One region of the Janthinobacterium sp. 1L-D-8-B-C4 genome, then DNA from elsewhere that is predicted to be linked to it. Evidence: predicted binding sites of a transcription regulator. Region 1 holds the regulator's gene; each other region holds the start of a gene.
The links. The regulator FNR, encoded in region 1, switches genes on or off when oxygen is low (the NO sensors DNR and NnrR bind a similar motif). The targets are predictions, from matches to a motif close to TTGATNNNNATCAA.

Region 2: the regulator FNR is predicted to act here: its motif matches at 5,274-5,287, upstream of AC0Z42_RS09930 (KamA family radical SAM protein).
Region 3: the regulator FNR is predicted to act here: its motif matches at 4,142-4,155, upstream of cqsA (alpha-hydroxyketone-type quorum-sensing autoinducer synthase).

Annotation. Positions count from the first base shown of each region.
Region 1 is NZ_JBXAVX010000014.1:63,551-73,922, forward strand. Features, by position in the region: gene ccoN (cytochrome-c oxidase, cbb3-type subunit I) at 1-728, shown strand, start outside; gene ccoO (cytochrome-c oxidase, cbb3-type subunit II) at 744-1,358, shown strand; gene AC0Z42_RS21935 (cbb3-type cytochrome oxidase subunit 3) at 1,360-1,560, shown strand; gene ccoP (cytochrome-c oxidase, cbb3-type subunit III) at 1,553-2,479, shown strand; gene ccoG (cytochrome c oxidase accessory protein CcoG) at 2,484-3,875, shown strand; gene AC0Z42_RS21950 (FixH family protein) at 3,931-4,455, shown strand; gene fnr (fumarate/nitrate reduction transcriptional regulator Fnr) at 4,456-5,214, opposite strand; gene AC0Z42_RS21960 (HAMP domain-containing sensor histidine kinase) at 5,435-8,506, shown strand; gene AC0Z42_RS21965 (TOBE domain-containing protein) at 8,511-9,278, opposite strand; gene AC0Z42_RS21970 (sulfate/molybdate ABC transporter ATP-binding protein) at 9,310-10,008, opposite strand; gene modB (molybdate ABC transporter permease subunit) at 10,014-10,372, opposite strand, start outside.
Region 2 is NZ_JBXAVX010000004.1:254,965-265,336, forward strand. Features, by position in the region: gene AC0Z42_RS09910 (S1C family serine protease) at 1-1,050, opposite strand, end outside; gene AC0Z42_RS09915 (carboxymuconolactone decarboxylase family protein) at 1,151-1,714, opposite strand; gene AC0Z42_RS09920 (fumarylacetoacetate hydrolase family protein) at 1,714-2,562, opposite strand; gene AC0Z42_RS09925 (MFS transporter) at 2,507-3,841, opposite strand; gene AC0Z42_RS09930 (KamA family radical SAM protein) at 3,843-5,207, opposite strand; gene AC0Z42_RS09935 (cache domain-containing protein) at 5,426-5,887, shown strand; gene AC0Z42_RS09940 (methyl-accepting chemotaxis protein) at 5,941-7,617, shown strand; gene AC0Z42_RS09945 (DNA-3-methyladenine glycosylase) at 7,628-8,203, opposite strand; gene AC0Z42_RS09950 (HDOD domain-containing protein) at 8,427-9,305, shown strand; gene AC0Z42_RS09955 (hypothetical protein) at 9,394-10,372, shown strand, end outside.
Region 3 is NZ_JBXAVX010000006.1:25,233-35,604, reverse strand. Features, by position in the region: gene moeA (molybdopterin molybdotransferase MoeA) at 1-995, shown strand, start outside; gene AC0Z42_RS12270 (DNA recombination protein RmuC) at 1,010-2,386, opposite strand; gene AC0Z42_RS12265 (group II truncated hemoglobin) at 2,391-2,786, opposite strand; gene cqsA (alpha-hydroxyketone-type quorum-sensing autoinducer synthase) at 2,826-4,073, opposite strand; gene AC0Z42_RS12255 (sensor histidine kinase) at 4,240-5,553, shown strand; gene AC0Z42_RS12250 (response regulator) at 5,557-6,564, shown strand; gene AC0Z42_RS12245 (ABC transporter permease) at 6,571-9,102, opposite strand; gene AC0Z42_RS12240 (adenosine deaminase) at 9,125-10,141, opposite strand; gene AC0Z42_RS12235 (hypothetical protein) at 10,245-10,372, shown strand, end outside.

The sequences.
Region 1 (10,372 bases):
TCTGGGCGCTGATCTTCACCTACATGTGGGCCGGCCCGCATCACCTGCACTACACCGCGCTGCCTGACTGGACCCAATCGATCGGCATGGTGTTTTCCCTGGTGCTGCTGGCGCCAAGCTGGGGCGGCATGATCAACGGCATCATGACGCTGTCGGGTGCCTGGCACAAGCTGCGCACCGATCCGATCCTGAAATTCATGATCGTCTCGCTGTCGTTCTACGGCATCGCCACCTTCGAAGGCCCGATGATGTCGATCAAGACCATCAACTCGCTGTCGCACTACACCGACTGGACCGTGGCACACGTGCATGCGGGCGCTCTGGGCTGGGTCGGCTTCATCACCATGGGTTCGATCTACTACATCCTGCCGCGCGTGGCCGGCCGGACCAAAATGTACAGCACGCGCCTGGTCGACGTGCACTTCTGGGTCGCCACCATCGGCATCGTGCTGTACATCGCCGCAATGTGGATCGCCGGCGTGATGCAGGGCCTGATGTGGCGCGCGGTCAATCCGGACGGCACCCTGACCTACACCTTCGTCGAAGGCGTCAAGGCAACCTATCCGTACTACGTGGTGCGCGTGGGCGGTGGCCTGCTGTACCTGGCTGGCATGTGCGTGATGGGCTACAACACCTGGATGACCTTGCGCGGCACCAAAGTGCCAGTCGCACGCATCCCGGAACTGAACACGGATCACCGCACGGAACCGACCGTGGCGCACGCCTGATTGGAGCGAAAGCAAATGAAATTCTCACATGCATGGATTGAAAAAAACCCCTGGCTGCTGATCGGCCTGGTCACCCTGGTGATCAGCGTCGGCGGCGCCGTTGAAATCGTGCCCCTGTTCTTCCAGAAGAGCACCACCGAGCCGATCGCCGGGCTGAAACCGTACTCGCCGCTGCGCCTGGCTGGCCGCGACATTTACGTGCGCGAAGGCTGCTACAACTGCCACTCGCAGATGATACGTCCGCTGCGCGCCGAGACCGAGCGCTATGGCCATTATTCGGTGGCCGGCGAGTTCGTCTACGACCGTCCTTTCCAGTGGGGTTCCAAGCGTACCGGTCCCGACCTGGCAAGGGTCGGCGCCCGCTACAGCGACGAATGGCACCGCACGCACCTGAACAATCCGCGCGACGTGGTGCCGGAATCGAACATGCCGTCCTACCCATGGCTGGCGAAAACCAGGCTGGCGCCGGAAGACATCGTGCCGAAGATGCGCGCCCTGAAACGCCTGGGCCAGCCGTACAGCGAGGAAGAGATCAAGGCCGGTCCCGAGCAGCTGAAGGACAAGACGGAAGAAGACGCCCTGGTGGCCTACCTGCAAGGCCTGGGCACATTAATCAAAACGAGGAATTAGCATGGCAATCGAGAACCTGTTCGACAGCGCCAGCAGCGTCATGACGGTGGTTTCCTTTACGACGTTTGTTGGCATCCTGTGGTGGACTTTCAGCCGCAGCAACAAGGACTTCGCCGCGGCGGCCAACCTGCCGTTCGCCGACGAGGCGCTGGACTATCCGGCCGATGCCGGAGCGGCAAAAGAGGAGCGCGGCCATGTCTGACTTTACCAGTGGTTTCTGGAATATTTACATCGTCGTGCTGTCCCTGCTGGGCATCATCGGCTGCGGCGTGCTGCTGTACTCGCAGTCGAAGGTGACGGTACTGCCGGGCGCCCCGGCCGACGGCACCACCGGCCATGTGTGGGACGAAGACCTGAAGGAACTCAATACGCCGATGCCGCGCTGGTGGATGTGGCTGTTCTATATCACCATCGTGTTCGCGCTGGCCTACCTGTTCCTGTATCCGGGCCTGGGCACCTATGCGGGCAAGCTGGGCTGGAAATCGTCGGGCCAGTACGAGCAGGAACTGAAAAAGGCGGAAGCCGACTACGGTCCCCTGTTCGACAAGTACCTGAAGCAAGACCTGAAAACCGTGGCCGCCGACCCGCAGGCCAACGCCATCGGCCAGCGCCTGTTCCTGACCTACTGCGCGCAGTGCCATGGTTCGGACGCCCGCGGCAACAAGGGCTTTCCGAACCTGACCGACAAGGACTGGCTGTACGGCGGCGATCCCGACATCATCAAGACCACCATCTTGCATGGCCGCAACGGCATCATGCCGCCGATGGGCGCCGCCCTCGGTTCGGAGCAGGATGTGGAGAATGTCGCGCACTATGTGCTGAGCCTGTCGGGTTCGACCTCGGACCCGGTCAAATCGGTGCTGGGCAAATCGAAGTTCGGCGCCTGCATGGCTTGCCATGGCGCCGATGCCAAGGGCAACGCGCAACTCGGCGCGCCGAACCTGAGCGACAGGATCTGGCTGTATGGCGGCAGTGCCGACACCATCATGGAAACCATCCGCAAGGGCCGCAACAACACCATGCCCGCCTTCGGTGACTTCCTTGGCGAGTCGAAAGTGCATGTGCTGTCGGCGTATATCTGGAGCCTCTCCAACCCCCAGCCTGCGGTTCCTGTGAAGTAAGCAAATGGAACCCCAAGTCATCAAGATGTATGCGGCCCGCGAGCAGATCTACCCTCGCGAGGCCAAAGGGCGCTATGCAACATGGCGCTGGGTATGCGTGTGGCTCACCCAGCTGGCGTTCTACGGCTTGCCGTGGCTCAACTGGAACGGCAGGCAAGCCCTGCTGTTCGACCTGACCACGCGCAAGTTCTACATTTTCGGCGTGGTGCTGTGGCCGCAGGATTTCATCTATCTGGCGGCCCTGCTGATCATCGCGGCGTATCTGCTGTTCCTGGTCACGGCGATTGCCGGGCGGGTATGGTGCGGTTTTTCCTGTCCGCAAACCGTCTACACGGAAATTTTCCTGTGGGTTGAACGCAAGATCGAAGGCACGCGCAGCGCGCGCATGGCGCTCGACCGGCAAGGCCCTTCCGTGCGCAAGACCGGCAAGAAGGTTGCCAAGCACCTGGCCTGGGGCGCCATCGCCCTGTGGACCGGCTTTACCTTTGTCGGCTACTTCACGCCGATCCAGGATCTGGTGCATGCAGTACGGACCTTCAATTTCGGGCCCTGGGAATGGTTCTGGATTCTGTTCTACAGCCTGGCCACCTACGGCAACGCGGGCTGGCTGCGCGAACAGGTATGCAAATACATGTGCCCGTATGCGCGCTTCCAGAGCGCCATGTTCGACCAGGATACCCTGATCATCACCTACGACGAAAAACGCGGCGAGCCGCGTGGCGCGCTGAACAAGAAAGCGGCCAAGGACGGCGCGCAAGCCAAACTGGGCGACTGCATCGACTGCACCCTGTGCGTGCAGGTGTGCCCGACCGGCATCGATATCCGCAATGGCCTGCAGTATGAATGCATCGGCTGCGCCGCCTGCGTCGACGCCTGCAACAGCGTGATGGACAAGGTCGAACGGCCACGCGGGCTGATACGCTACAGCACCGACCATGCGATGGAAAACAACTTCAGTTCGCAGCAGATCCGCCGGCGCGCCATGCGCCCGCGCGTGCTGATCTACACCTCGATCCTGGCCTTGATCATCATCGCCGTGTGCACCTCGCTGTTCCTGCGCACGCCCCTGAAAATGGACGTGATCCGCGACCGCGGTTCGATGGGCCGGGAAGTGGAAGATGGCATGATCGAAAACGTGTATCGCCTGCAGATCATGAACACCTCGGAAGAGCAGCAGCACTTCCGGATCGCCGTGTCGGGCCTGCCCGGCCTGGCCCTGCTGACGCGCGAGGAAGTGACCCTGCAGCCGACCGAAACGCTGGGCTGGCCGGTGCGTTTGCGCGTGCCGCACGGCGTCGGCGAGAAGGGTTCGAACAAGATCCAGATCACGCTGCAATCGATCGACGATCCCTCATTGCATGTGCGCGAAAGCGCGGTATTCATCGTGCCGCGTTAAACCAGGAAGCGGCGCCGGGCCTTGCCTGGCGCCATATTGAATCAGGAGAAACACCATGTCCAAGACCGCCAAACTGCAAGCCCCCGTCGATCCCTGGTACAAGCACCGCTGGCCGTGGCTCTTGATGATCGGCCCCGGCCTGTCGGTCGTCGTCGGCAGCTTCATGGGGTATATCGCGTTCACGCAGCCCGATGCGCTGGTGGTGGGCGACTACTACAAGCAAGGCAAGGCGATCAACCAGGACTTGCGCCGCGACACGGTCGCCAGCGACCTGGCGATGGATACCAGCCTGGCCTACGATGTGGCGCAGTCGCGCATCACCGGTTCCGTGCATAGCTTCGGCAAGGCTTACCGGCAGCCTTTGCTGCTGCACCTGGCGCATGCCACCTTGCCGGAAAAAGATATCCGCCTGATGGTGCAGCCCGATGCCAACGGCAATTTTTCAGTGTCGCTGCCGATGCTCGAGCGCAGCCGCTGGCAGGTGCTGGTGGAAGACCAGCAGCGCGTATGGCGCCTGTCGGGCATCTGGGCCTGGCCGGCCCAGCGCGACATCACCATCCACGCCGACAACGAACTGTAATTACTTGCAGGTGTCAGTACCGTTTGTAATCGCCTTCAACTTGGCAGGCTGCAAGATTTCAATCTCGCGGTTCGAGACGCTCAGCCAGCCTTCCTTCTTGAATTTCGACAGCAGGCGGCTGATGCTTTCGATCGTCAGGCCCAGGTAGTTGCCGATTTCCTCGCGCGACATGCGCAATTGAAACTTGCTGCTCGAATAGCCGCGCGCTTCATAGCGCGACGCCAGGTTGACGATAAAGGCGGCAAAGCGCTGGGTCGCCTGCATATTGCCCAGCAATAGCATCACGCTTTGCTCGCGCGTGATTTCCTGGCTCATCATGCGGTGGAAATGGCGCAGCAGGGTCGGCATATTGCCCAGCAATTGCTCCAGGCTGGAAAATGGAATTTCACACACTTCGCTGTCTTCCAGCGCCACCGCATTGCAATGATGACGGTCGGTGCTGATGGCGTCCATGCCCAACAGTTCGCCGGCCATCTGGAAGCCCGTCACCTGCTCTTCGCCACCGGGATTGATCTGGTAGGTCTTGAAGTGGCCCAGGCGGATCGCGTACAGGTTCTGGAACGAATCGCCGATGCGGAACAGCGAGGCGCCACGCACCACCTTGCGGCGCCGGCCGATGATCTGATCAAGGCGATCCATGTCACCCACGTCGAGCCCCATGGGCAGGCACAGCTGGTGCATGCTGCAGGTGGCGCAGCGCGCACGCAACGCTTCCACGTTCACGGGGGGCAAGGTTGGAGACAACAGCTCTTGTGACATGGGCATCCTTTTAGAAAATACAACAACGAGTTTACTGTATCTGCAGAGGCAATGTGCCAATTTCGGCGAAATGCGATGCTTAAATCACTTTCTGCATTTATTTTCATGGCAACGCCGCCACAAGCCCATGCTTGCCAAGTTGATGTATTGATAGGAGAATTCCTGATAGCATCTCTCGCAGCACGCTTGTGCCGCCTGCCCGTTTGCCAAGGATAAGGAAATGATGAAGCCTCTGGGCATTAAAGCAAAAGTCGCGCTGGCTACCAGCCTGACCTCGATCGCCATGATCGCCCTGGTGACCCTGGTGCAGGTTCAGCGCATGCGCGACGATTTCACCAAAGTATTGCTGAGCCAGCAGACGGCCATGATCGAACGCACCGCCGAAGAACTCGACGACAAGCTTGGCATGCTGCTTGACGTGATCAGCGAAACGGCGCGCCGCCAGCCCGCCGCGCTGATGGCACAGCCGGCCCAGCTGCGCCAGTACCATGAGCAGCGCGCCATGCTGGCCCTGTTCGACGACGTGCTGGTGCTCGATGCGCATGGCAAAGTGGTCAGCGACGTGCCCGAAGTGCCGGGACGCAGCGGTGTCGAAGTGGCTGACCGCGACTACTTCCGCACCGTCATGCGCACGCGCCAGCCCATGATTACCGAACCGATGCTGGGCAAGTCCAGCGGCCTGCCCATCGTGCAGATGGTGGCGCCGGTGATCGGCGCCAATGGCGAGGTGGCCGGCATCGTGATCGGCGTGCTGCGCCTGTACAAGGACAACCTGCTGGGCGACCTGCGCACGGCCAAGGTGGGCAAGAATGGCTATTACTTCATCCTGACGCAGGGCAAGGTGCCGCTGTACGTGCTGCATCCCGATCCGGCCAAGCTGCTGCAGCCGCGCGCCGACAATGCCAACCCCGCCACCAGCGCGCTGATCGCGCGTGGCGGCGAAGGCAGCATGGTCAGCACCAACAGCCGCGGCGTGAAAGCCGTCAACAGCTTCAAGCACCTGAAATCGGTCAACTGGCTGCTGGCTGCCTCGCTGCCGGTCGATGACGCCTTCGAGCCGTTTGACGGCGTGCTGTACCGGCTGATCCTGTGGAGCGCCTGCGCCTCGCTGCTGGCGGCGCTGGTGCTGGGCTGGGTCACGGTGCGCCTGCTGTCGCCGCTGGTGCGCCTGCGAGACACCCTGCTGGCGCTGCGCAGCAGCGGCCAGCGCTTCACGCCGCTGCCGGTCGAGCAGCGCGACGAGATCGGCGAACTGACGGCGGCCTTCAACGGCCTGATGAGCGAGCGCGACCGATTGCAGCAGGAAGTGGAAGCACGCGCGACCGAACTCGAAGACGAGCGCGACCGCGCCGAAGCGGCCAACCGCGCGAAGAGCGACTTTGTCGCCAACATGAGCCATGAAATCCGCACGCCGCTGAACGCCGTGCTGGGCATGGTGTATTTGCTCGGTAACACCAAACTCAATACCGAGCAGCGCAAATACCTGACCATGGTGCGCGTGGCCGGCCAGTCGCTGCTGGGCATCCTCAACGACGTGCTTGATTTTTCCAAGATCGAGGCGCGCCGCATGGATTTGTCGCCGGTCGAATTCGATCTCGATGAAGTGATGAACACGCTGGCCACCACCATGACCATGAATGCCGGCGAAAAGGAACTGGAACTGGCGATCGCGGTCGAGCCCGACGTGCCGCGCCGCCTGGTGGGCGACGCCCAGCGCCTGCAGCAGATCCTCGTCAACCTGGCCGGCAATGCCATCAAATTTACCGCCAGCGGCGAAGTAGTGGTGGCCGTCAGCCTGGCCGAGCAAACGCCCGGCCAGGCCTGGCTGCGCTTTGAAGTACGCGACACCGGCATCGGCATGACGCCGCAGCAGCAGGAACAATTGTTTACCGCCTTTTCGCAGGGCGACCAGAGCATCACGCGCCGCTTCGGCGGCACTGGCCTGGGCCTGGCCATCAGCAAGCATCTGATCCACATGATGGGCGGCGATATCGCCGTGGCCAGCAGCGAAGGCAAGGGCAGCCGCTTCTGGTTCAGCGTGCCGTTCGAAGCACTGGCGCAGCCAAACGAAGAGCGCCGCAAACCGGCCCTGGGCCAGTTGCGCCTGCTGGTGGCCGACGACAACCGCACCACGCGCGAACTGATCGTGAAACTGATCGAAGCATGGGGCTGGGCCGCCGATGAAGTCGACTCCGGCTTTGCCGCCATCGAGCTGTACCGCGAACGCCTGGCCAGCCGGCAGCCATATGACGTGGTGCTGGCCGACTGGCACATGCCCGTCATGGACGGCCTGGCCACGGCCAAGGCGATACGCGAGGCGGCCACCGGCCAGCGCCAGCCCATCGTGGTGATGGTCAACGCGTTTGCCCGCAATCACCTGGAAGAAATCTCCAGCGCGGCCGAGGCCGACGTGGTGCTGATGAAGCCGATCACCGGTTCCAGCCTGTTCGACGCGCTGCACCAGGCCCTGAACGCCACCCAGGACGGCGAACAGCATATCGCGCTGCAGCAAAGCGGCACCGAACTGGCCGGCGTGCATTTCCTGCTGGTGGAAGACAATCACCTGAACCAGGCGGTGGCGCGCGGCATCCTGGAACACATGGGCGCCACGCTGGACGTGGTGGGCGACGGCCTGCAGGCGGTCGAACGCCTGCGCATGGAGTCCTTGCGCTACGACATCGTGCTGATGGACATGCAGATGCCGGTGATGGACGGCTTCAGCGCCACCCACATCATCCGCACCGAACTGCGCTTGCAGCTGCCGGTGATCGCCATGACGGCCGGCGTGCTGGCCTCCGAGCGCGAGCGCTGCATGACGGCCGGCATCACCGACTTCATTGCCAAGCCGGTGGTGGTCGAGGAAATGATGGAAGTGATCAACCGCCACCTGCCCAAGCGCACCGCAGTACAGGCGGTAGCGGCGGCGCCACTCGACGAGGAAGTGTTTTCCATGGCCGCGCTGATGCGCGTGATGGGCAAGGACCCCAAGGGCAGGGCGGTCTTGCGGCGCATGGTGGAAGACGCCCTGAACAAGGGCATGACACCGTTGCGCGACGCCGAAGCGGCCTTGCAGGAGGGCCGCCACAGCGACGTTGCGCGCATCCTGCACGGCCTGCGCGGTTCGGTGGGTACGCTGGGCACCAAGCGCCTGATACGCGCCTCGTTCGCCACCGAGCAGGCGATCGACGAAGGCCGCCACGACGAAGTGCCGGCGCTGCTGGCGCAGACGGTGCTGGAACTGGAGCAAGTGCTGGCGGCGGCGGCGGATTGGCTGTCGCGGCTGGAGGATTGATTGTTTATGCGGGCACGCCCAGGATCACGCTCGACGCCTTGAACATCGCCGTCAGCTGGCTGCCGACGGCGATTTCCATTTCGCTGGCGCTTTGATTGGTAATGATGGCGGCTATCGTGCCGCCACCTGGCAAATCGAGCACCACTTCCGTATTGACGGCGCCCGTCTGCACGCGCGTGACGCTGCCGGCCAGCTGGTTGCGCGCCGAGAAGCGCGCGCCTTCGCCATCCGCCACCAGGATGATCGACGAGGCCTTGATCAGCGCGAACGCTTCCACGCCGGGCGCCAGACCCAGGCTGTCGCTGCTGCCCTGCGTGATGACGGCAACAATCTGCTGGCCACCGGGCAATTCCAGGATCACTTCGTCGTTGACCGCGCCGGATTTAAGTTCGGCCACCTTGCCGAGGAATTGATTGCGTGCCGTGGTTTTCATGGCCATTCTCCGTATCAGTAACAGGTCGTCGGCAATGCCTTCGGCCTGGCCGCTCAGCTGGCGCAGGTAGCGCGCATGCTCGATCTCGATAATGCGAAAATTGTCGACCAGCTGGCGCCCGCGCTGCGTCAGGCGCGTGCCGCCGCCGCCCTTGCCACCCGTCAGGCGTTCCACCAGCGGTTCACCGGCAAGATTGTTCATCGCATCGATGGCGTCCCAGGCCGCCTTGTAGCTCATCTTCACCAGTTTGGCCGCCTGCGTGATCGAGCCGCATTCGGCGATCGCAGCGAGCAATTCCACCCTGCCGGCGCCGCCGAGGTTTTCGCCTCCCACCGTCATCCAGACCGAGCCTTGCAGGCCAATTTCCACCTTATCCAATTTTTACCTCGTGTTGGTTGTCTGCCACCGTGTCGATGCGGCCATCGCGCAAGGTAAGCACATGCTCGCCAAGGATGCGCGCATCTTCCGGGTCATGCGTAATGAGGATCATCGGCACGCCCAGCTGCTGTTGCCACTGGCTCAGTTCCAGCCGCATGCTCACGCGCAGCGCCGGATCGAGCGCGGCAAACGGTTCGTCGAGCAGCAGTGCGGCCGGCTCGGCCACCAGTGCCCTTGCCAGCGCCACCCTTTGGCGCTGGCCTCCGGACAACTCGTCGGGATACTGGTGCGCCAGTTCCTGCAGATGAAATGCATCGAGCCAATGCTCGACTTTTGCCAGTTTTTCGCGCGGCCTCGGATTGAACCAGCCGCGCGCCAGGCCGAAACCCACGTTCTGGCGCACCGTCAGGTGCGGGAACAGCGCATAGTCCTGGAACAGATAGGCCACATTGCGCTGCTGCGGCGCCAGGTTGATGCCGGCGGCGGAATCGAACAGGGTGCGCCCGTTCAGGCGGATATGGCCGGCGTCCGGGGTGAACAGGCCGGCGATCGCTTTCAGGGTCATGCTCTTGCCGGCGCCGGACGGCCCGTACAGGGCGATGCGCTGGCTGGCGGACGTGCATTGCACATGCAGCTTGAAACTGCGTTTGCCGGAGCGCAAAGTGGCGCGGATATCGAGGTCGAGTTGCATGGGTTTTACCTGTGGGCGATGCGACCGGGCGCCAGCTTGCCGGCGGCCAGCAGCACCACGATGCACACCACGGAGGTGATCAGCACCAGCGTGTTGGCGGTGTCGTCCTGGCCCGCCTGCACCGCTTCATACACGGCTACCGACAGGGTCTGCGTCTTGCCGGGGATGCTGCCGGCCACCATCAGGGTGGCGCCAAATTCGCCCAGCGCGCGCACGAAACCGAGCAGCACGCCGGCCAGGATGCCGCGCCAGGCCAGCGGCAGGGTGACGCGAAAGAAAATCGCGAGCTCTGAAATACCGAGTACGCGCGCCGCCTGTTCCAGCTGGCCGTCAACCGCTTCAAACGCCGCGCGCGCCGGCTTGA
Region 2 (10,372 bases), on a different contig from region 1:
CGAAGACGAGACCGGCACGCTGACCTGCAGCGGCGCGCCATGGCGTACCACGGTCAGGGGCAGCATGCCGTTTTTCGCCAGCTGCTGCACCCGGTACTGGAAGCGTACGCGGCTGTTGGCGGTCAGCTTGACCATGCCCTGGTTGTCGATGGGGTAGTCGCCAATTTTTGTGATGACATCGAATTCCTTGAGCGGATATTGCGCGTCCTTGCTGGCCGGCGTCATCACGATGGCGCCCTCGACACTTTTGTCGAGCTTGAGCATGCTGCGCAGGGCCGGATTTTCCATCGTCTGCGTCACGTCGAACAGCGCCGGCTTGCCCTTGGGCGCGCCACTGTCCTGGTCGCGCAGGAACAGCTCGATCTCTTCGTTGGGAATGATGTAGCCCATGTTTTGCGCATTGGTCACGGTGGCAAACGCCAGGCCGATCATCTTGTCGCCGGCAATCACGGCGCCGCCGCTGTTACCGGGATTGATCGCCGCATCGATCTGGATGCGCAAGCCCGAGACGGGATAATGGTAGTGCACGAACTCGATGCGCGAGACGATGCCCTTGGTGATGGACAAGGAATTGCCGCCCAGCGGATAGCCGTAGGCCAGTACGGCATCGCGCACATCCGGCAAGACATTGGCGCGCGGCATGGGCTTATGGGTATCGAAGAAACTGTCGTCGTCGACCTTCAGCAAGGCCAGGTCCATGCCTTCGGAAATGGCCAGCACAGTGGCCGACAGCTTGTCGCCGGAACCATTGGCCTGGATCTGCACCTGGCTGGCGTAACCGACCATGTGTGCATTGGTCAGGATGCGGTGGCCGTCGATCACCACGCCCGACCCCGTCACCGACTGCGGCGCGGCCTTGCTCCATGGCTTGTAGGGATCGGGCCGGCGCAAGGTGGAAAAGACCTTGACGACGGCGTTTTCCAGCGCCGTGGCGTTGGCCGTGGAAGCGGTCTCGGCCGCCATCGAGTGCACCGCCACCAACGGAGAAAAAGAAAGGGCCAACGCCAGCAAGGCGCGGCCCATCAGGGACTGGCAAATGCGAATTTTCATGGTCGATCAAACAATGGATGGTGGGAAATAAAGTATATATTGCGCAACACTCGCAAAAATTACAGTTTGTCCATCATCCTGGCCGCCCTCCCAAGACCTGCTACGGCAGTGGCGTCACTCCCGATCGCGGCACGGCCGTCTGCGCGCCATTCATCACCATGGCCAGAAAGGTGTAATAGCCATTGATGCCCATCAGGTCGATGACGCCGTGCTCGCCGAACAGCGCCAGGGCGCGCACATAGGTAGCGTCGCCCACGCGCTTGTTCTGCTGCAATTCGATACAGAAATCATGCACGGCCTGCTCGTCTTCGAGCAGGCTTTCAGGCGCGCGCCGCTCGGCGATCGCGTCGATCGCTGCCTGCGCAATGCCATTTTGCGCCGCCAGCGGCGCGTGTATCGCCCACTCGACCTGCTGGTCCCATTGCCGCGCCGTCACCAGGATCGCCAGTTCGGACAGGCGCGTGCCGATCGCGCTGCGGTAGCGCAAATACTCTCCCATGCGCTGCGCCGTTTCCATCAGCTCGGGACTGCGTATCAGCGGCACGAAGGGGCCGTACAGCGCCCCGCGCGGACCGTCGATAATCGCTTGCGCGGCAGCGCGCTGCCGTCCATTAAGTTGTTCCAGCGGCAGCGGCGGCAAGCGGTCCACGTCAAAACCCGGCATCAGGCGGTCCAGGCAACCACGTCCTGCTGCTGCTCGCCCAGGCCGGCGATACCCAGGCGCATGGTGTCGCCTTTTTTCAGGAAGCGCTGCGGCTTGCGGCCCTGGCCCACGCCCGGCGGGGTACCGGTGGCGATCACGTCGCCCGGTTCCAGGGTCATGAATTGCGACAGGTAGCTGACGATTTGCGCGACCGTGAAGATCATGGTTTGCGTGTTGCCGGTCTGCATGCGCTTGCCGTTCACTTCGAGGTACAGGTCCAGGTCCTGCTCGTCGATCACTTCGTCGCGCGTTACCAGCCATGGGCCGACCGGGCCGAAGGTGTCGCAGCCCTTGCCCTTGTCCCAGGTACCGCCGCGTTCGAGCTGGTAGGAGCGCTCGGAAACATCGTTGACGACGCAATAGCCGGCCACATATTTCAGCGCATCTTCTTCGCTGACGTATTGCGCGCGCGTGCCGATGATCACACCCAGTTCCACTTCCCAGTCGGTCTTTTTCGACCCCTTCGGCAACACCACGGTGTCGTCCGGGCCGTTCAGGCAGGTAATCGCCTTCATGAAGACGATCGGCTCGGCCGGAATCGGCATGCCCGATTCGGCCGCGTGATCAGCGTAGTTCAGGCCGATGCCGATGAACTTGCCGACCTTGGCGACCGGCACGCCGAAGCGCGGATTGCCGCGTACCAGCGGCAGGGTTTTTTCGTCGAGCTTGGTCAGCTTGCGCAGCGCCTTGTCGGACAATTGCGCGCCATCGATATCGGCAATCACGCCGGACAGGTCGCGCAGTTTGCCTTCTTCATCGATCAGGCCCGGTTTTTCCTTGCCGGGACGACCATAACGAACGAGTTTCATATTCTTCCTTGGAGTTGATCATTGCCGCTGTGCAGGCCATCATTTTACCGGATGGCCCGGCACGCCTGTGGCGGCCGATGAAAAACATCGCAAGTCCCGGCAGCTGCAGCAGCGCCAGCAGGCCGAACGCGGCCTGGTAAGCCTGCGGCGGATACTGGTGCGCGGCGTTGCCCGGCCAGCAGCCCAGCACCAGGCCAAAACCGGCCTGCACCAGGAAGGCGCCGCTGAAGATCAGCAGGTTCAAACAGGTGGCGGCGCGGCCAGTCATGCCCGGCGGCACGCTTTGCGCGACGATGGTGTATTCCAGCCCCGCCACCGTGCCCAACAAGGTAAACAGCACCGACAGCATGGGCAGGCCGGGCCGCACATTCATCGCCATGGCGAACTGCACCAGCACGAACAGCAGCACGCCCCATGCCGCCACCTGCATCGGCGTGACGCCGCGCCGGCCCGCCCATTCCGTCAGCATGCCCATGGCGATGGCGCCAAAGATGACGGCCGCCATGCCCAGATACAGCAAATAGGCGACAGCGTCGTCCGTCATGCCGCCGACGTCGCTGAGCCAGCGCCCTATCCACAAGCCCTGCACGCCGAAAAACACGCTGTGCGGCAACAGCAGCAGGGCAATCGTGCGGCGAAACGCGGGGTCGCGGTAGACCTGCAGGATGCCAGCCTTGGGCGCGACCGCCACGGTCGCCGTTGGTGCGGGCGACAGCATGCGGATCAGCAAGCCCACCGCCAGCACGGCCAGCGCCAGCCACAGGAACAGGCCGCGCCAGTCGGTATGGTCGAGCGCGACTTTTACCGGCAGGGTGGCGCTGGCTGCGCCCAGCCCGCCCACGGCGATCAGGTAGCCATGCACGGACGGCAGGCGCGCCGGCGCCACCGCGCCCGAAATGGCTTTCACGGCAGCCATGAAACAGCCGCCCAGGCCAGCGCCCATCACGGCGCGCGCACACAGCAGCTCGGCAAAGCCATGGCCACGGCTGAACAGCCATACGCCCAGCGCCGCCACGCTCATCAGCACCAGTTGTACCGCGCGCGGACCGTGGCGGTCCAGCGCCATGCCGACCGGCAATTGCACCAGCGCAAACGCCAGGAAAAATGCGCTGGTCAGCAAACCCAGTTGCGTGGCGCCCAGGTGCACCGAGGACAGCAGTTCGTCCGTCAGCACGGCATTGATTGCGCGCAGCAAGCACGACAGGTAATGGCCGAGCGCGAACGGCAGGAACACCAGGCAAAAGATAGCCACGGGGCTGCGGCCAGCGGTGGCTTGCATGTCAGGCGGCCCGGGCCAGGGGTATCACCTTGTGCGGCACGTGCGGCACCGGTTCATCGAGTTCGAAGAAGAATTTCTGCTGGCCGAACGCCGGTTTCAGGTGGTCGATCCAGGTGGCGTGCTCGTCGAATTTGGCATAGAAGGGCCGGCGCACCCAGTCCGGATTGCGCGCCTGCAAGAACTGCAATGCAAACAGTTTTTCGCCATGGATGGTGACCACGCCATCGATCACGATCTTGCCGGGAAACGCGCTCATCGACGGCCCGCGCACCGTGCGCGACAGACCCGACACCTGCTGGTAGGCAGCCTGGAATATCTCGTGTGCGCGCGCCAAAGGCAGTTCGAAGTAGCCGCGCGGCCCTGTGTCGCGCTCGACAAACATGTAATACGGAATCGCCCCCAGCCGCGTGCCGGTCTGCCACAGCTCGGCCCAGCTGTTCGGGTCTTCACTGATATGGCGTATCAACGGGCCCTGCATGCGCAAGGTGGCGCCGGTGCCGACGATGCGCTTGACGGCCTGGCGCGCGATCTCGGGACGCAGTTCGACCGCATGGTTGTAATGGCCCATGATGGCCAGGTTCTTGCCGGACTGGACGATGCGCTCGAACAGGCGCAGCAAGTCGTCTGCATCGCGGTCGGACACGAAACGCTGGGGCCAGTACGCGACCGACTTGGTGCCGATGCGTATGTTCTGGATATGCTCCAGCGCCGGGTCCAGCAGCGGCTCCAGGTAGGCCGCCAGTTGCCGTGTATTCATGATCAAAGGGTCGCCGCCGGTGATCAGCACATCGGTCACTTCGCGGTGCAGTTTCAGATAGGCCACCAGTTCATTCGACTCGCGCGCGTCGAACTTCATGTCGTCCATGCCGACGAACTGCGGCCAGCGGAAGCAAAAGGTGCAATACGCGTGGCAGGTCTGGCCGGCACTGGGAAAGAACAGCACCGTCTGCGCATATTTATGCTGCAGGCCGCGCACCGGCACGCCGTCCATGGTCGGCACATTGTGCGTCAGCTGGCCGGCCGGATGCGGGTTCATGCCCAGGCGTATCGTGCGCACATAGGCGTCGATGGCGGCCTGGTCCTGCTTTTCCAGCACCAGTTCGCGCAAACGCTCGTACTGCTCGGGCGGCAGCATGTCGCGGTGCGGAAATACCAGCCGGTAGATCGGATCGTCGGGAATATTGTTCCAGTCGATCAACTGGTCCAGCACATATTCATTGGTGCGAAATGGCAGGACTGTCGAGACCACCTGCACCGCCTCGCGCTGCTCGGGCGGCAACCATTCCCATTGCCGCGCCTGGCGGATGGACTGCCGTGTATAGGGTTTGAATTTGGCTGGCAGCAATTCGGTATTCGTGTTGGGCATGGGTTCTCCGTCGGGATGGGTTTGGCATTGAAAAACCCATCATAGTTCTTGCTTAAAGGCATGAAATTGCACTAAATCAATGGCGCAGCTGCCACCCTGTTGCCGTCAATAAACCTGCATTCAGGCAAGAAAAAACTTGTGCTATCGCAATTTCACATGCGCTGACTCAACGTAAATTAGGGCCTGGCACTCCCCCATCACTGAACCGAGGACAGATCATGAAACGTGTATTGACCGGCACCGCGCTGTGCCTGCTGTTTGCCCATGCCGGCCATGCCAGCGCTGCCGTGGAACCGACGGCAAAAGACGCCATCGCCATGGCCGAACGGGGCGCCGCCTTCATCAAGCAGCATGGCGAAAAGGAGATGATGAAAAAGCTCAGCGCCAAGGACCCGGAATTCGTGCAGGGCGAGCTGTATGTGGACATGCGCGACATCAAGACCGGCATCGTGCTGGCGCACCCGATCAATCCGTCCATCGTCGGCAAGGACCTGGTCGACGTGCCCGATGCGAATGGCAAGAAATACCGCCGTGAAATCATCGAACTGGCGCAAAAGCAGGGCAAGGGCTGGGTCGATTACCAGTACAAGAACCCCGTCAGCGGCAAGATCGAGCCGAAGACCACCTACATCCTGCGCGTCAACGACGTGGTGCTGGAAGCGGGCATCTACAAGAAATAGCAGTGGCGGGCCGGCCGCGCCGGCTTCGCTTCCATCCACAGGCAGGAGGACATATGCTCGACAAATTACGCATCGGCCCCAAGCTGTTGCTGGCGCCCACTCTGGTGCTGTTGTTGCTGTTGCTGAGTTCGGCCAGCGCCTGGTACGGCATGGTGCGGCAAAATGCCTCGATGGAAAACATGGTGCAGGTGCGCATGGCGCACCTGAAAGCGGCGCTGGACGTGGCCGGCGAGGTGCGCTATGCGCACGGCAATATGTACCAGTTGCTGTCGTGGACCAACGGCAGCTTTGCCAAGGCCCGCCTGGAAGCGCTGGAAGGACAGATCAAGCAGCGCCACGGCGAGATCGCACGGCAACTGGGCACCCTGCGCGCCAGCGCCAAGGGGGCGGAGCTGGCGATGGTCGATGGCGCCAGTGGCGCGCTGGGCGCCTATCGCAAGGCGGTGCTGGAAACCATGGAAATGGCACAGATGGATTTGTCGATCGCCGCCAATTCGATGATCAAGGCGGAAGCCCAGTTCGGCCAGCTCAACGCCCAGTTGGTGAAGCTGGCGGCGCTGGAAACGTCGCTCGGTACCGAAGCGCATGCGGCGGCCGTCGAGCAGTTTCACAACCAGGGCTGGACCTTGCTCACCACAGTGCTGCTGTCGATTTGCGCCTCGGTGGTGGTGACAATGCTGGTGCGACGCGCCATGCTGCGGGAAATCCACGGCATTGCCGAGGCGGTGCAGCAACTGGCGGCGGGCCGCCTGACGGCGGGCAAGAGCAGGCAGGGCAATGACGAGATCGCCGCCACCTCGCGCGTGCTGGACCAGTGCATCGCCAAGCTGAACCAGACACTGCGCACCATTTTGTCGGCCGTGCAATCGATCGATACCGCCTCGCGCGAGATCGCCACCGGCAATATGGACTTGTCGGCGCGCACCGAAATGCAGGCCAGTTCGCTGGAACAGACGTCGAGCGCCATGGCCACCCTGACCGAGGCCGTCAACGACAACGCCGGCAATGCGCGCCGCGCCAGCGAACTGGCGGCGCAGGCGTCCAGCCTGGCGCTGCAGGGCGGCGCGGCGATGCAGCAGGCGGTGGCGACCATGGCCACCATCCGCGGCAATTCGCGCCAGATCGTCGACATTATCGGCGTTATCGACGGCCTGTCGTTCCAGACCAATATCCTGGCGCTGAACGCGGCGGTGGAAGCGGCCCGCGCCGGCGAACAGGGCCGCGGCTTTGCCGTGGTGGCGTCCGAAGTACGCACCCTGGCGCACCGTTCGGCCGCTGCCGCGAAAGAGATCAAGACCCTGATCGCCACCTCGGTAGCCACCATCGACGGCGGCAGCGTGGCGGTGCAGCAGGCGGGCGACAGCATGGGAGCCATCGTGGCCTCGGTGCAGCAGGTCAACGAGATCATCCAGCGCGTCGAGCAGGCCAGCGCCGAACAGGCAACCGGCATTACCGAGGTGAACCTGGCGGTGACGCAGATGGATGACGTGACGCAGCAAAATGCGGCGCTGGTGGAACAGGCGGCGGCCGCGGCGGCCAGCTTGCAGGAGCAGGCCGTGACGTTGTCGGCGGCGGTGGCGGTATTTACCCTTGACCAGCCACAGACGAGCTCAACTGCGCTGGTTGCCCGGGAAGCTTTCCAGGCGCCGGCCAGCCACACCGAACGGCGTGCCGCGCACAGTGCGCTGCGCGCCAAAGCCGTACCGGCGCCACGGCGGCGCAACGCCTAGCCATACCAACCTAAGCCACCCGCATCGGCTTGCTCAAAAACTTCGAGCCAGCTTCCACAAAGCGCCAGGGCACGTCCATTGCCTTGGAAATGCCGATGCGCGGACCGGCCAGCACCACCACATCCTCTTCTTCCCGCCCCAGCAGCACGAACGGTGGCGCGTCCAGCGGCAAGCCGTTGTGCGCATGCGTGACACCGAGCGCCTGGCAGACCTTGCCCGGCCCCGAGCACAGCAGCCGCTGATCCTCGACGCCGCGCCGCGCGCGCATCGCGTCCAGGCCGAACAAAGGCTCGATGGCGCGGATCAGCACGCCGGCGCCATGACCGGCCTCGCGGCAGACAAAATTGAGGCACCAGTGGATGCCATAGGAACGGTAGACATAGGCCTGCGCCGGCGGGCCGAACATGGACGCGTTGCGCGGCGTCTGGCCGCCAAACGTGTGCGAGGCCGGGTCCAGCCGGTCATAGGCTTCGGTTTCCACGATGCGCCCGCCGACGCCGTCGACCAGCACGGTCACGCCGATCAACTGGCGCGCCACCAGGCTGGAATCCTGGTTGAAATCGATGTCTGCGAGGATACTTTTCATGCGCCCATTGTAGCCTGCGGCACCCGGCGCACGTTTCTTGAAAACATATAAAACTTGCAGATAACACCATCAAAATACGGCTTGCCGGCGTCTGAAAATCGTCAATAAACGAGCGCCAGCGGAAAGAATTGGCGGTTTTTGCCATAAATAAGAACAGTTCTGAACTATTGCCTTTGATAAACAGCGATAATCGTCCGCGACAGTCCAACCAGCGATAGTGATGATGATGAACGCAGCATTGAAAGTGGCAGAGCCGGCAAAAGCGGCAGGCGGCGATCCGGTCGAGGCATTGATGCGGTCGATCCGTATTCCACCGCGCCCCAGCCTGCTGGTCGACCTGCAGCGCGAACTGGCCGAGCCCGATCCATCGCCACGCAAGATCGCACGCATCATCGCCGACGATGTCGGCATGTCGGGCGCCCTATTGAAACTGGCCAACTCGCCGTTCTATGGCGCGGCGCGCAAGGCCAAATCGGTCGAACAAGGCATCAATTTCCTCGGCATCAACCAGTGCAGCGCTTTGATGACGGGCTTGCTGGCGCGCCAGGCGCTGGAAGCCGAGGGCGTGGAGCTGAACAATTTCTGGGACGTGTCGGCCAAGCGCGCGCGCGCCGTGGTATTTACCTCGCGCAAGCTGCGCATCGCCCCGCCCGATATCGCCCACACCTTCGGCCTGTTCTGCGATATCGGCGTGCCGCTGCTGATGAACCGCTTCCCCGATTACGTGAACACGTATGCGGCCGCCGCCAACGACGCCCACAACAGTTTCACGGCAGTGGAAGACGCGCGCCACCAGACCAACCACGCCGCCATCGGCTGCTTGCTGGCCCGCAACTGGGGCCTGTCGTCGGACGTGGCGTGGGCGATTTTGCACCACCACGACTACAGCGTGCTGGGCGATCCGTCCACCGATGACGCCATCCGCTCGCTGATCGCGCTGTCGCTGCTGGCCGAAAAAGGCATACAGCGCTACCATGGCAACAGCAACTCGATCGAATGGGACAAGGGCGGCGAACTGGCCTGCCAGCATCTTGGCCTGTCGGCAGAAGAAGCAGCCGACCTGCTCGATGAGTTGCACGAGATGTTCGACACTGACCATTAAGCTGGTGCGACCTGTATCATCGCGATGGGCGCCAGGCTTTTGCTTCAGGCGCCCTTTTCCATTTATCACTTGAATTCAACTACTCACCATGCCCAAGAACAAGCGCCCTGCCCCCCGCAAATCGTCCAATTCGCCCGAAGAGAAGGACGAAGCCGTCGCGCGCATGTTGAGCACGATGGCACTGAACCTGGCGGAACAGGAAGACAGCGAGTCGCAAGGCACGGTGCTGGCCGAGCAGGCCGTCGAGTTCGGCCGCCTGATCCGCAAGAGCCTGAACCAGAAGAAAGACGAAGTGCTGTACGACGCCATCGAGCGCGCCAGATACGAAGACGTGGGCGCCTACCAATACCTGCGCAGCCAGATCGAGGAAGCCTCGTCGGTGGTGGTAATTCGCCGCGACAACGCGCCGGCGATGGAAATCAACGCCTTCGTGGTGCCGCTGCTGGTGCAAAGCACGGGCGGCCTGAAGGAAGCGGACGGCTTCCAGGACCAGGACGCGTTCGAAGCGCTGGTAAAAAGCTTCCAGGCGTCCGAACTGGAAAGCGCCAAGGCCAGGGTCGTGCTGATGAGCCACGCCTACGACCTCGACGAAATCGACCGCATCACTTACAGCCACCTGCATGAAATGGTGCGCGACGCCTACACCTCGATGACGGATAAAAAAATCGTTATCGCCGCCGGCCTCGAACGCAGCATCGCCGGCTGGAGCGCCACTGAATTCGGCGCTGGAGACACCGCCGTCGAACTGCGCTTCCTGCTGGGCTTTGCCCTCAAGCGCGTTGACGACCCGTTCTACACGGAACCAAAAGACGAAGCAGCGCTCGACGCCTGGTTCGACGCGCGCATGGAACGCTACCAGCAATGGACGGCCAAAGTCGCCCCGCTGGTGCAGCGCTGCCTGGCGCCGGCCGGTAGTACATTGGAAGTCAGTTTCCTCTACCAGGATCTGTTCCATGGCGGCAAGGAACAAGGCCTGGCCGAATACGCCATGCTGCAGATGATGTCTGGCATCAACCACGCGCTGGCGGAAAACAACATCGACGCCGGCGACGTCTCGGTGGTGGTCG
Region 3 (10,372 bases), on a different contig from region 1:
GCAGGCCGGGTACGGTGGCGGTTGAACCCGGGCAATGCGCACGCATCATGACCGGCGCCGTGATGCCGGCCGGCTGCGACAGCGTGGTGCCGCAGGAACTGGTGCTGCAAGCCAACGAGCAACAGATTACCTTGCGCGCCGATGCGATCAAGGCGGGCGACAACCGCCGTTTCAAGGGCGAAGACCTGATGCAGGGCCAGCCGGCGCTACTGCAGGGCAAGCGTTTGGGACCGGCCGAACTTGGCCTGCTGGCGTCGCTGGGCATCGCCTCGGTGCCGGTGCAGCGCAAGCTGCGGGTGGCGTTTTTCTCGACCGGCGACGAATTGCGCCAGCCGGGCGAGCCTTTGGCCGCCGGCAGCATCTACGACAGCAACCGCTATACCCTGCTGGGCATGCTGGAGCGCCTGGGCTGCGAGCCTCTCGACATGGGCAGCGTGAAGGACCAGCCCGCTGCACTGGAAGCGGCCCTGCGCGGCGCCTGCGCCAGCGCGGACGTCATCATCACCTCGGGTGGCGTGTCGAGCGGCGCGGCCGACCATACGCGCGCGATCCTGGCCCGGCTGGGCAAGGTGGCCTTCTGGCAAATCAACATGCGTCCGGGCCGGCCGATGGCTTTCGGTGAAATCTGCGCCGATGGGCACTCGGCCCTGTTGCTGGGGTTGCCCGGCAATCCGGTGGCGGTGATGGCGACGTTTTATTTCCTGGCCCGCCCCACACTGCTGCGCATGATGGGGGCCAGCGCCGAGGCGTTGCCACTGATCAGCGTGCCGGCGCAGGCGGCGATCCGCAAGAAACGCGGCCGCACCGAGTACCAGCGCGGCATTGTCGAGCGAGACGCGCACGGCCGCCAGCAAGTGCGCGTGACGGGCGCGCAAGGCTCGGGCATCTTGCGCTCGATGACGCAGGCCAACTGCATGATCGTGCTGCATGAACAGCAAGGCCATGTGGCGGCCGGCGAACTGGTCGATATCGTGTTGTTTCACGGGCTGGCCTGAGGCCGGCCGGGCAATTACTCTGCGGCGGGGTCCACGCCGGCTTCCCCCAGCAGCAGGGCAGCCGTGTCGCCCGGCAAGGCTTCTACCGATTTGAGCTTGCGCGCCATCTGCCGGCTGCGCACTTCGGCGCTTTCGATATTCCTGGCCGCCTTTTCCAGGGTCAAACGGGTTTGCGACAGCACTTCGCCGAACTTGCCGAACTCCGTCTTGACGGCGCCCAGCACCTGCCATACTTCCGACGAGCGCTTTTCCAGCGCCAGCGTCCTGAAACCCATCTGCAGGCTGTTGAGCAAGGCGGTGAGCGTCGACGGGCCGGCAATGCTGACCCGGTGCACGCGCTGCAAGTCGTCGGCCAGGCCCGGCCGGCGCATCACTTCCGCGTACAGGCCTTCGGTGGGCAGGAACAGAATCGCAAAGTCGGTGGTGTTGGGAGGCAACAGGTATTTGTCGGCGATGGTTTTCGCCTCGCCGCGCACCGCCCGTTCCAATTCGCGCCCCGCCTGCAGCACGCCCTCGGCATCGGCCCGCTCGGCCGACTCGACCAGCCGTTCATATTGTTCCTTGGGGAACTTCGCATCGATCGGCATCCAGACGGGCGGCCCGCCATCGACCAGCCCCGGCAGTTTCAATGCGAACTCGACCCTGGCGCCGCTGCCCGGCACGGTTTCCACGTTTTTCGCATACTGGTCGATGGTAAGCACTTGCTCCAGCAGCATTTCCAGCTGCACCTCACCCCAGGTGCCGCGCGTCTTGACGTTGGTCAGTACCCGCTTCAGGTCGCCCACGCCCAGCGCCAGCTGCTGCATTTCGCCAAGTCCCTGGTGCACTTTTTCCAGCCGCTCCGACACTTGCTGGAACGAGGCGGACAGGCGCGTTTCCAGGGTGGCATGCAGTTTTTCATCGACCGTCTTGCGCATTTCTTCCAGCCGCGCGCCATTGTCAGCCTGCAAGTCGCGGATCTTGTTTTCCAGGGTGGCGCGCACTTCCAGCATGCGCTGCGCATTCGATTCGGTCAGCTGGGCCAGGCTCTGGCTGGTGCTGTCGGCAAAGCGCGCCAGGCTTTGCGCCTGTTCTTCGCGCCCCACTTTTCCCTGCGCCTGGATCTGCGTGCGCAGGCTGTCGAGCTGCTGCAAGGTAGCGGCCTGGAATTGCGCCAGGCCGGCTGCCAGGTCCTGCCGCGTGGCCTGCGCCGACGCTTGCAGCTGCAGCCGCACTTCGCGCTCGACCCGGTCGATGCGTTCCAGGCTTTGCGCCTGGTGCTGCTGCACCAGCGCCAGGGTGGTGGCGCCGTCGGTACCGGCGCCCGGGCGCGGGCGCAACAGCAGCAGCACCAGCAGGACGATGACGGCCGCGAGCGCGCTCAGCAGCACATAGAATTCGAGCGAGGTCATGGCGTCAGTCGGGCTTGTTGCGCATCCAGTCGGCGGTCTGGTAGAACGACTCCATCAGGCGCACGCGCAGGGATTCTTCGATGCCGCTGTCTTCCATGGCCCAGGCCATGGCGCGCAGCCACTGGTCGCGCTCGCTCGTGCCGATGGCGTACGGCAAATGGCGCGCGCGCAGGCGCGGGTGGCCGAATTTTTCGATATACAAATCCGGCCCGCCCATCCATCCCGTCAGGAAGAAATACAGCTTGTCGCGCGAGCCTTCGGTCGAGGATGGATGCATGGTGCGGATGCCGGCAAATTCCGGTTCCAGCTCCATCAGGTCATAAAAGCGGTCGACCATCTGGCGCAGCACGGGCGCGCCGCCGATGGTCTGGTACAGGGTGGGGGCGTTGGTATCGGTCATGGCCGCCATGATAGCGCAAGCGGCCCGGCCCCGTCCTGGCTAGACCAGCGCCAGCTTGCGCAGGCGTCGCGTCGACGGCCAGCGCGCCAGGCCCACTTCGTCGCGGATCGCCGCGCAGGCGTCGAGCAGGCGCTGCGCCTGGTCCTGGCGCAGCAGGGCATTCAGGGTCAGGCGCACCAGCGCGCGGTTTTTTGGCGTGGCTGGCGCGCAAAACACGGCGCCGTAGATGCCATGGCGTTCCAGAGCCTTGCGCAGCACCAGGGTGTCCGGTTCGGTGCCCGCTTCGAGCGCGATGATCTGCTCGGTGCCGTCGCTGACGTTATAGCCCAGGTCAAGCAGGCCCTGGCGCAGGTAGACGCTGTGCTGGCGCAGTGCGGCGCGGCGCTCGTCGGCGGCGCTGATGAAATCGAGCGCGGCGTCGAACCACGCCAGCTCGTGCTCAAGCAGGCAGGAACTGAAAATGGCCGGGCGCGAGGCGGACAAAAAGTATCCCTTGAAGTGCGACGAGCAGGTGATCAGCCCGGCGCGCCCGGCAAACGCCTTGGCCAGCGAGGCGGTACGGAAATGAACGCGCCCGGCCAGTCCCAGCTCGGCCACCAGGCCGGCGCCTTTCGGCCCGTGCGTGCCCAGCGAATGCGATTCGTCGACGATCAGCATGCAGCCGCTGCGTTCGGCAATCTCGACCATTGCCAGCAGCGGCGCGACGCTGCCATTGGTGCTGTACAGCGCGTCGACCACGATGATGCCCGGGCCATGCCGTTCCAGCTGGCGGCGCAGGTGGGCGCTGTCGTTATGCAGGAAAGGCACGGCCAGTGCCTGCGCCGACTGCACGCCCTCCCACAGCGAAGCATGGGCCTGCATGTCGAGATACACCGGGATGCCGGGGCCGGCCAGGCTTTGCAGCAAGCCCACATTGGCGGCCCAGCCCGACTGCGCCAGCACGCACGCCTCGCTGCCGAGAAATGCGGCCAGCTTGCCCTCCAGGCGGTGCTGGCGGCTGCCTTCCTGCAGGAAGACTGACGACATCAGCATCGCGCCGCCGCCTTGCAATACGCGCGCCTGCGCCGCCAGCGGCGCCGGTTCGCCGGCGATATTCAGGTAATCATTGCCGGCGAGCATGACCGCATCGGCCGGCATCGCTTGCCACTGGTGCAGGTGTTCGCCACCGAGCAGCTTTTCGATGCGCTCCACATAATGTTCGTCCATGCGCGCGCGCACAAAGGCGGGCAGCTGTTGTTCGGCATTGATGGCAGCGGCGGTGGACAGGGAAGAAATGGCAGGTGACATGATGACTCCATGGAAATGTTGTGATGGGAATTGCTACATCCAACATGCGCGAGCCATTACTCAGGAGTTTGATGCATCTCAATACCGGACCAGTTAGCCTTCTTTTCCACCGGAAACAGGCTGATCATATGGTATTGATTTACCACAAAAGTTCCTTCCCCATACCATGACGCATGCACAGTCCTCCGCTGGAAAACCATGGCAAAGCCGGCTGCTCCAGCCTTTTCTGCATTTCCATGACGCCATCGAGCATACGCCGGTCCGGCGCGCCCAGGTGCGCCTGCTGGCCTTTTGCGGTGCGCTCGGCATGCCGTTGTACTACACGCTGTGGCATTACTATTTTCCGCAGGAATTCGAATCGCCGGCCTTGCGCGTCATGGCTGCGCTGCTGTTCGTACCGGCCCTGTTCCCTCAGCGCTTCAGCAATACCTGGTTCAGCGTCTATCTGTTCGTCGGCCTGACGTTCGAGCTGCCGTTTTTCTTTACCCTGATGTTCCTGATGAACCATGCCTCGGCGCTATGGATGCACTCGCTGCTGGTGGCGCTGGTAGTGCTGTTCCATTTCGATACGCGCATCGCCGTGCTGGCCTACCTGAGCGGCACGCTGCTGGCCTGCGCGGTCTTTGCCGTGCTGGGCGACCCGCACTTCCTGCTCGACACGCAGGTCATGCAGCAGCTACCGGTACACTGGTTTACCATCGTCGTACTGTCGCTGGTCAAGGTCAGCCGCCATGTAGGGGCGCAGGAAAAGCTGGCCGGCCTGGCCGCTGGCCTGGGCAGCGTGGCGCACGAACTGCGCACGCCGCTGGTCAGCGTCGAAGCCAATGTACGCGGCCTGCAGCGTTTGCTGGCGCGCGATACCGGTGCCGATAGCGCTGCGCCCGGCGCGGCCTGCATCGACGCGCTGGCGCGCATCCAGTTCGAAGTACGCCACATGCATCACATGATCGACCTGTTCCTGCTCAGCGCCAGCGCCGTCAGCAGCCGGCTCGAAGCGACCGAGTCGGTCGGCATGCACGACACGGTGACGGCCGTCCTCAAACGCTATCCCTTTGTCAGTCCGGCGCAGCGCGCCCTCGTCGCGGTCGACCTGCGCGCCGATTTCCGCTTTGCAGGCCAGACGGAGCTGTGCGTGGTGATCCTGCTGAACCTGCTGCGCAACGCCCTGAAAGCCATCCAGCGCGCCGGCAAGGGCCGCGTGCGCATCGTCATCGACGGCAAGCGGGCCGTGCCGCGCCTGCTGTTCATCGACACCGGCTGCGGGATTGCCGCCAGCCGCCTGCCGCTGATCTTCGACCGCTTCTATTCCTATCCCGCGCACAATGGCAGCGGCATCGGCCTGGCACTGTGCCGGCAGATCCTGCAAGCCTGGCGGGCGCGCATCCATTGCGTCTCGCGCGACAGCGCCTATGCCATCTTCGTGCTGGAATTCGCGCCGCCGGCGCCCGACCGTTTTTCTCCTCCCCAACGTGCAAGGTGACGCATGATACTGCCCGTCCATACCCACCCGACCCTGACCGTCCTGATCGACGACAGCGATTCCTTTCTGAAAAGCCTGGCCTTCCAGCTCGATCCCGCGCTGGCGCGCAAGACCTTCCACGACACCAGCGCGGCCCTGGACTGGCTGCGCCAAAGCACGCGGCAGGGCGAGACCCCGCTGCACGTCAACTTCGACACGCAAAACCTGCCGCCCGACCAGTGCAACGTGGCGCTCGACATCGAGCGCATCTGGCGCATCAGCAGCCAGCCCCAGCGCTTTGCCACGCCGTCGGTACTGGTGGTCGATTATTCGATGCCGCAGATGAATGGCCTGGAATTTTGCCAGGCGGTGCGCGACCTGCCATGCAAGAAGATTCTGTTCACCGGCGCGGCCGATGAAAAAGTGGCGGTCACCGCCTTCAACCGGGGCCTGATCGACCGCTACATCAAGAAGAGCGACGACAATGCGCTCGATATCCTCGAACACGAAATCATCGGCCTGCAGCGCGAGTTTTTCCTGCAGCAATCCGATACGGTGCGCGACCTGCTGGTGCTGCACGACTACCAGTTCCTGCAGGACGAGGCGATGGCGGCGGTGGTGCTGGAATTGTGCCGGCGCCATGGCTTTGTCGAACACTATATTTTTCCCAACCCGGGCGGCATCCTGTTTTTCACGCGCGATGGCCAGGCCAGGCTGATGGTGATCGAAACCGAACGCAGCCTGCACACGCAATACGAGATGGCACGCGACAGCGATGCGCCGCAGTCGCTGCTGCAAGCCTTGCTGGAACTGCGTGTGATCCCGTATTTTTCCGATGCCGACAGCGACGGCATGTATAGCGCCAGCATTGGCGAAAACTGGTTCCGCTACTGCGCTCCACCGACCATTTGCCGGGGTGGCGAAACCTACTACTGGGCCCTGTTCGACCTGCCGGCGCACCAGCTGGGCCAGCCGGTGCTGTCGTATGCACAGTTTTTGCGCACGCAGGCCAGGGAAAGCCTGGCCGCCTGAGGCGGCTTACCCTTCGCGCAGGGTTTGCAGCGGCGGATGTTTCAATACGCCGCGCAGGCCCAGCCAGCCGCCGGCAATCGCGCACAGGGCGCCGGCCAGCAGGCCGAAGAGCCACACGCCGGGCGCGAAGCTCCAGGCGAATTTGAACTGGTACGTGGCCAGCGCCCAGCCCATGGCCGCCGCGCCAGACGCCGCCAGCAAGCCGGCCAGCGCGCCCACCAGCGAGAATTCGATCAGCTGGGCTTGCGCCAGCTGGCGCCGGGTGGCGCCCAGCGCGCGCAGCAGGCCCGCTTCGCGGGTGCGCTCGTCTTGCGAACCCATCAGCGCCGCATACAGCACCAGGAGGCCCGACGCCAGCGTAAACGCAAACAGGAATTCAACCGCCGTCACCACCTGGTCCAGCACGGCCTGGATCTGTTTCAAAATGCCGCCCACGTCCACCACCGTCAGGTTCGGGTAGTCACGCGTCAGGGCATTGCCCAGGTCGCCATGCGCGGCCGGCAGATGAAACGCCGTGATCCAGGTTTGCGGCGTGTCGGCCATCGCTTCCGGGTTGATGATGACAAAGAAATTGACGCGCATCGAACCCCATTCGAGCTTGCGCAAGCTGGTGATGCGCGCCTCGACCATCTGGCCGGCGATATCGAAACGCATGCTGTCGCCCAGCTTCAGGTTCAGGGTCTTGGCGATGCCCTCTTCCACCGACGCTTCGGCCGGTGCACCCGGCTTGCCGCTGAACCATTGGCCGGCGAGCAGCTTGTTTTGCTCTTGCATGCGCGCCATGGTCGACAGATTGAATTCGCGGTCGGCCAGGCGCTTGGCGCGGTCGTCCTCGTAAGTGTCTTCGGTAATCGTCTTGCCGTTCACGGCCACCAGGCGCCCGCGTATCATCGGATACAGCGGTGCATTGAGCACGCCGGCCTGCGCCAGGCGCGCGGCGATCGGCTCTTTTTGTTCCGGCAAGATATTGATGATGAAGCGGTTCGGTGCGTCGGCTGGCGTAGCGTTGCGCCAGGCCACCATCAGATCGCCGCGCACCACCGTCAGCAAGAGCAAAGCCATCAGGCCCAGCGCCAGCGACACCACCTGGATCACGGTCGCGCCCGGGCGGCGCTGCAAGGACGTCACGGCAAAGCGCCAGCTTTGATGGTTGACCAGGCCGCGCAGGCTTTTCAGGGACTTGAGGCCAAGCCAGCCGGCCAGGCCAAACAGCGCAAAGCCGCCGAGGAAACCTGCCGCCGTCAGCAGCGCCAGGGTCACGTCGCCAGCCTGCCACAGCAGCAGCACCACAAAGGCGGCGATGCCCAGGCCATAAGTGGCCAGCGCCAGCGCCTGCGGCGGCTCCTGCTCGCGGCGGATCACGCGGTTGTGCGGCACATTACGCAACTGCAAAATCGGCGGCAGGGCAAACCCCAGCAACAGCAGGATGCCGGTGGCCACGCCCTGCAACGCCGGCAGCATCGACACCGGCGGCAAGTCGCTTTGCACCAGCTTGCCCAGCAATTCGAGCAGCACCAGGTGGCCGCCGAAACCGACCGCCACGCCGATCACGCTGCCGACCAGGCCAACGATCAGGAACTCGATCACATACATGGCCGTGACCTGGTTTTGCGTCAGGCCCAGGCAGCGCAACATGGCGCAGGCGTCGAGGTGGCGCAGCATGAAGCGGCGCGCCGCCATCGCCACGGCAACCGCCGCCAGCATCGCCGACAGCAGGCCGACCAGCGACAGGAAACGGTCGGCGCGGTCCAGCGTCGACTGCATCTGCGGGTTGCCCGACTCGATCGATTCGATGCGCACGCCCTTGATCGCCTGTTCGCTGATCTGTTTTTCCAGCCACCCCTGGTAGCTGGCGATATCGGCCGCTTTTGTTGCCGGCGCCGACAGCAGCAGGCGATACGACACGCGTGAGCCATTTTGCACCAGCGCCGTGGCGGCCAGGTCGGCCAAAGGCAGCATCACGCGCGGCGCAAAGTTCAAGAACGAGGCGCCGCGGTCCGGCTCGCTGGCGATCAGCTGCGTGACGGTAAAATTCTTGTCGCCAAGTTTCAAGGTATCGCCCAGTTTCGCGTTCAGGGCGGACAAAATGGCCGCATCGACCCACAGGGTGCCGGGCGCGGGCACCTGATCGGTCGGCTTGCCGACGGCGTCCAGCGCTTCGCTGGAACTGGTGGTGATTTTCAGCTTGCCGCGCTGCGGATAACCGTTTGAAACGGCCTTGATCGAGGCCAGCTGCGACAGCGATTGCTCGCCTTCGCCGGCCTGCGCCATGCTGGGAAAGGTGACGGTGTCGGCCAGCATGAAGCCGCGCCGTTGCGCCTCCGCGCGCCAAGCGGCGCTGACCGGCTGGTCGGCGCTGATGACGAGGTCGGCACCGAGCAGCTGGTGCGCGTCGCGGTTCAGGCCAGAGCGCAGGCGGTCGACGAAAAAGCCCACCGCCGACAGCGCGGCAACAGCCACGATCAGGGCGATCAGCAGGAAACGCAATTGCCCGGCGCGCCAGTCGCGCCCGGTCATGTTGAGGGATAGGCGGAGCATGGCGGCGGATCTTTATGAAAAGTTATTGCGGTGTAGTTTGCGCGAAATAGGCGTCGACAGTGGCCAGGAACGCGTCTTTTTGCGCCTGCGGCAAGAACGCCGCGATAAAGCCGTTGCGCGCCAATTGGCGGGCGTGCGCCAGGCCCAAAGGCAGCGCGTCGAAGATGGCGTCGAAGTTATCGTTCATGTAGCCGCCGAAATACGCCGGGTCGTCCGAGTTGACGGTGACCAGGAGGCCTGCGGCCAGCAGCTCGGCCAGGTTATGGTCGTGCATCTGGTCGAACACGCGCAGCTTGGTGTTCGACAGCGGGCAGACGGTCAGCGCGATCTGCTCGCGCGCCAGGCGCGCCGTCAGTTCCACGTCTTCCAGGCAGCGCACGCCATGGTCGATGCGTTCGACTTTCAAATCGTCAAGCGCGGTGCGGATATACGCCGGCGGACCTTCTTCGCCGGCATGCGCCACCAGGTGCAGGCCCAGTTCGCGGCAGCGCGCAAACACGCGTGAAAATTTTTCGGGCGGGTTGCCCACTTCCGACGAATCGAGGCCGATGCCGATGAACTTGTCGCGGTAGGGCAGCGCATCTTCCAGGGTCTCGAACGCTTCCTTTTCGCTCAGATGGCGCAGGAAGCACAGGATCAGGCTGGCGCTGACGGGGCTGTCCTGGCAGGCGCGGTGGATGCCGTTGATCACGTCGGCGATCGCCACGCCGCGCGCCGTATGGGTTTGCGGGTCGAAGAAAATTTCGGTGTGCAGCACATTGTCGGCTTCGGCACGCAGCAAGTAGGCCTGCGTCATGTCGTAGAAATCCTGCTCTTTCAGCAGCACGCTTGCGCCAGCGTAATAAATATCGAGAAAGGACTGCAAATCCGTAAAGGCATAGGCGCTGCGCAAGTGTTCCACGGATTCATAGCCCAGCGGCACGCCATTGCGTTCGGCCAGTGCGAAAATCAGTTCCGGTTCCAGCGAGCCTTCGATATGGATATGCAGTTCGGCTTTGGGCATGCCGCGTACGATCGCGCGCAATTGCTCGTTCATCATGAGGTGTTCCTTGTAGGGGGCGAAGAAAAAATGCTGGCGCAGGCGCGCGACGGACCGGGACCCTGGCGCTGCGTCATCAAACATGCATGCAGTTTATCGCAAGATGAGCCGCACCACCGGCGACGCCGCCACGCCACTGTCGGCGCAGGCTGTCGAATTGTCGTATGATGATCGTGAAGGGGCCGGAAAGTTTGGTAAAAAGCCTGTGGTTTTTTTGATTTTATTCAATCA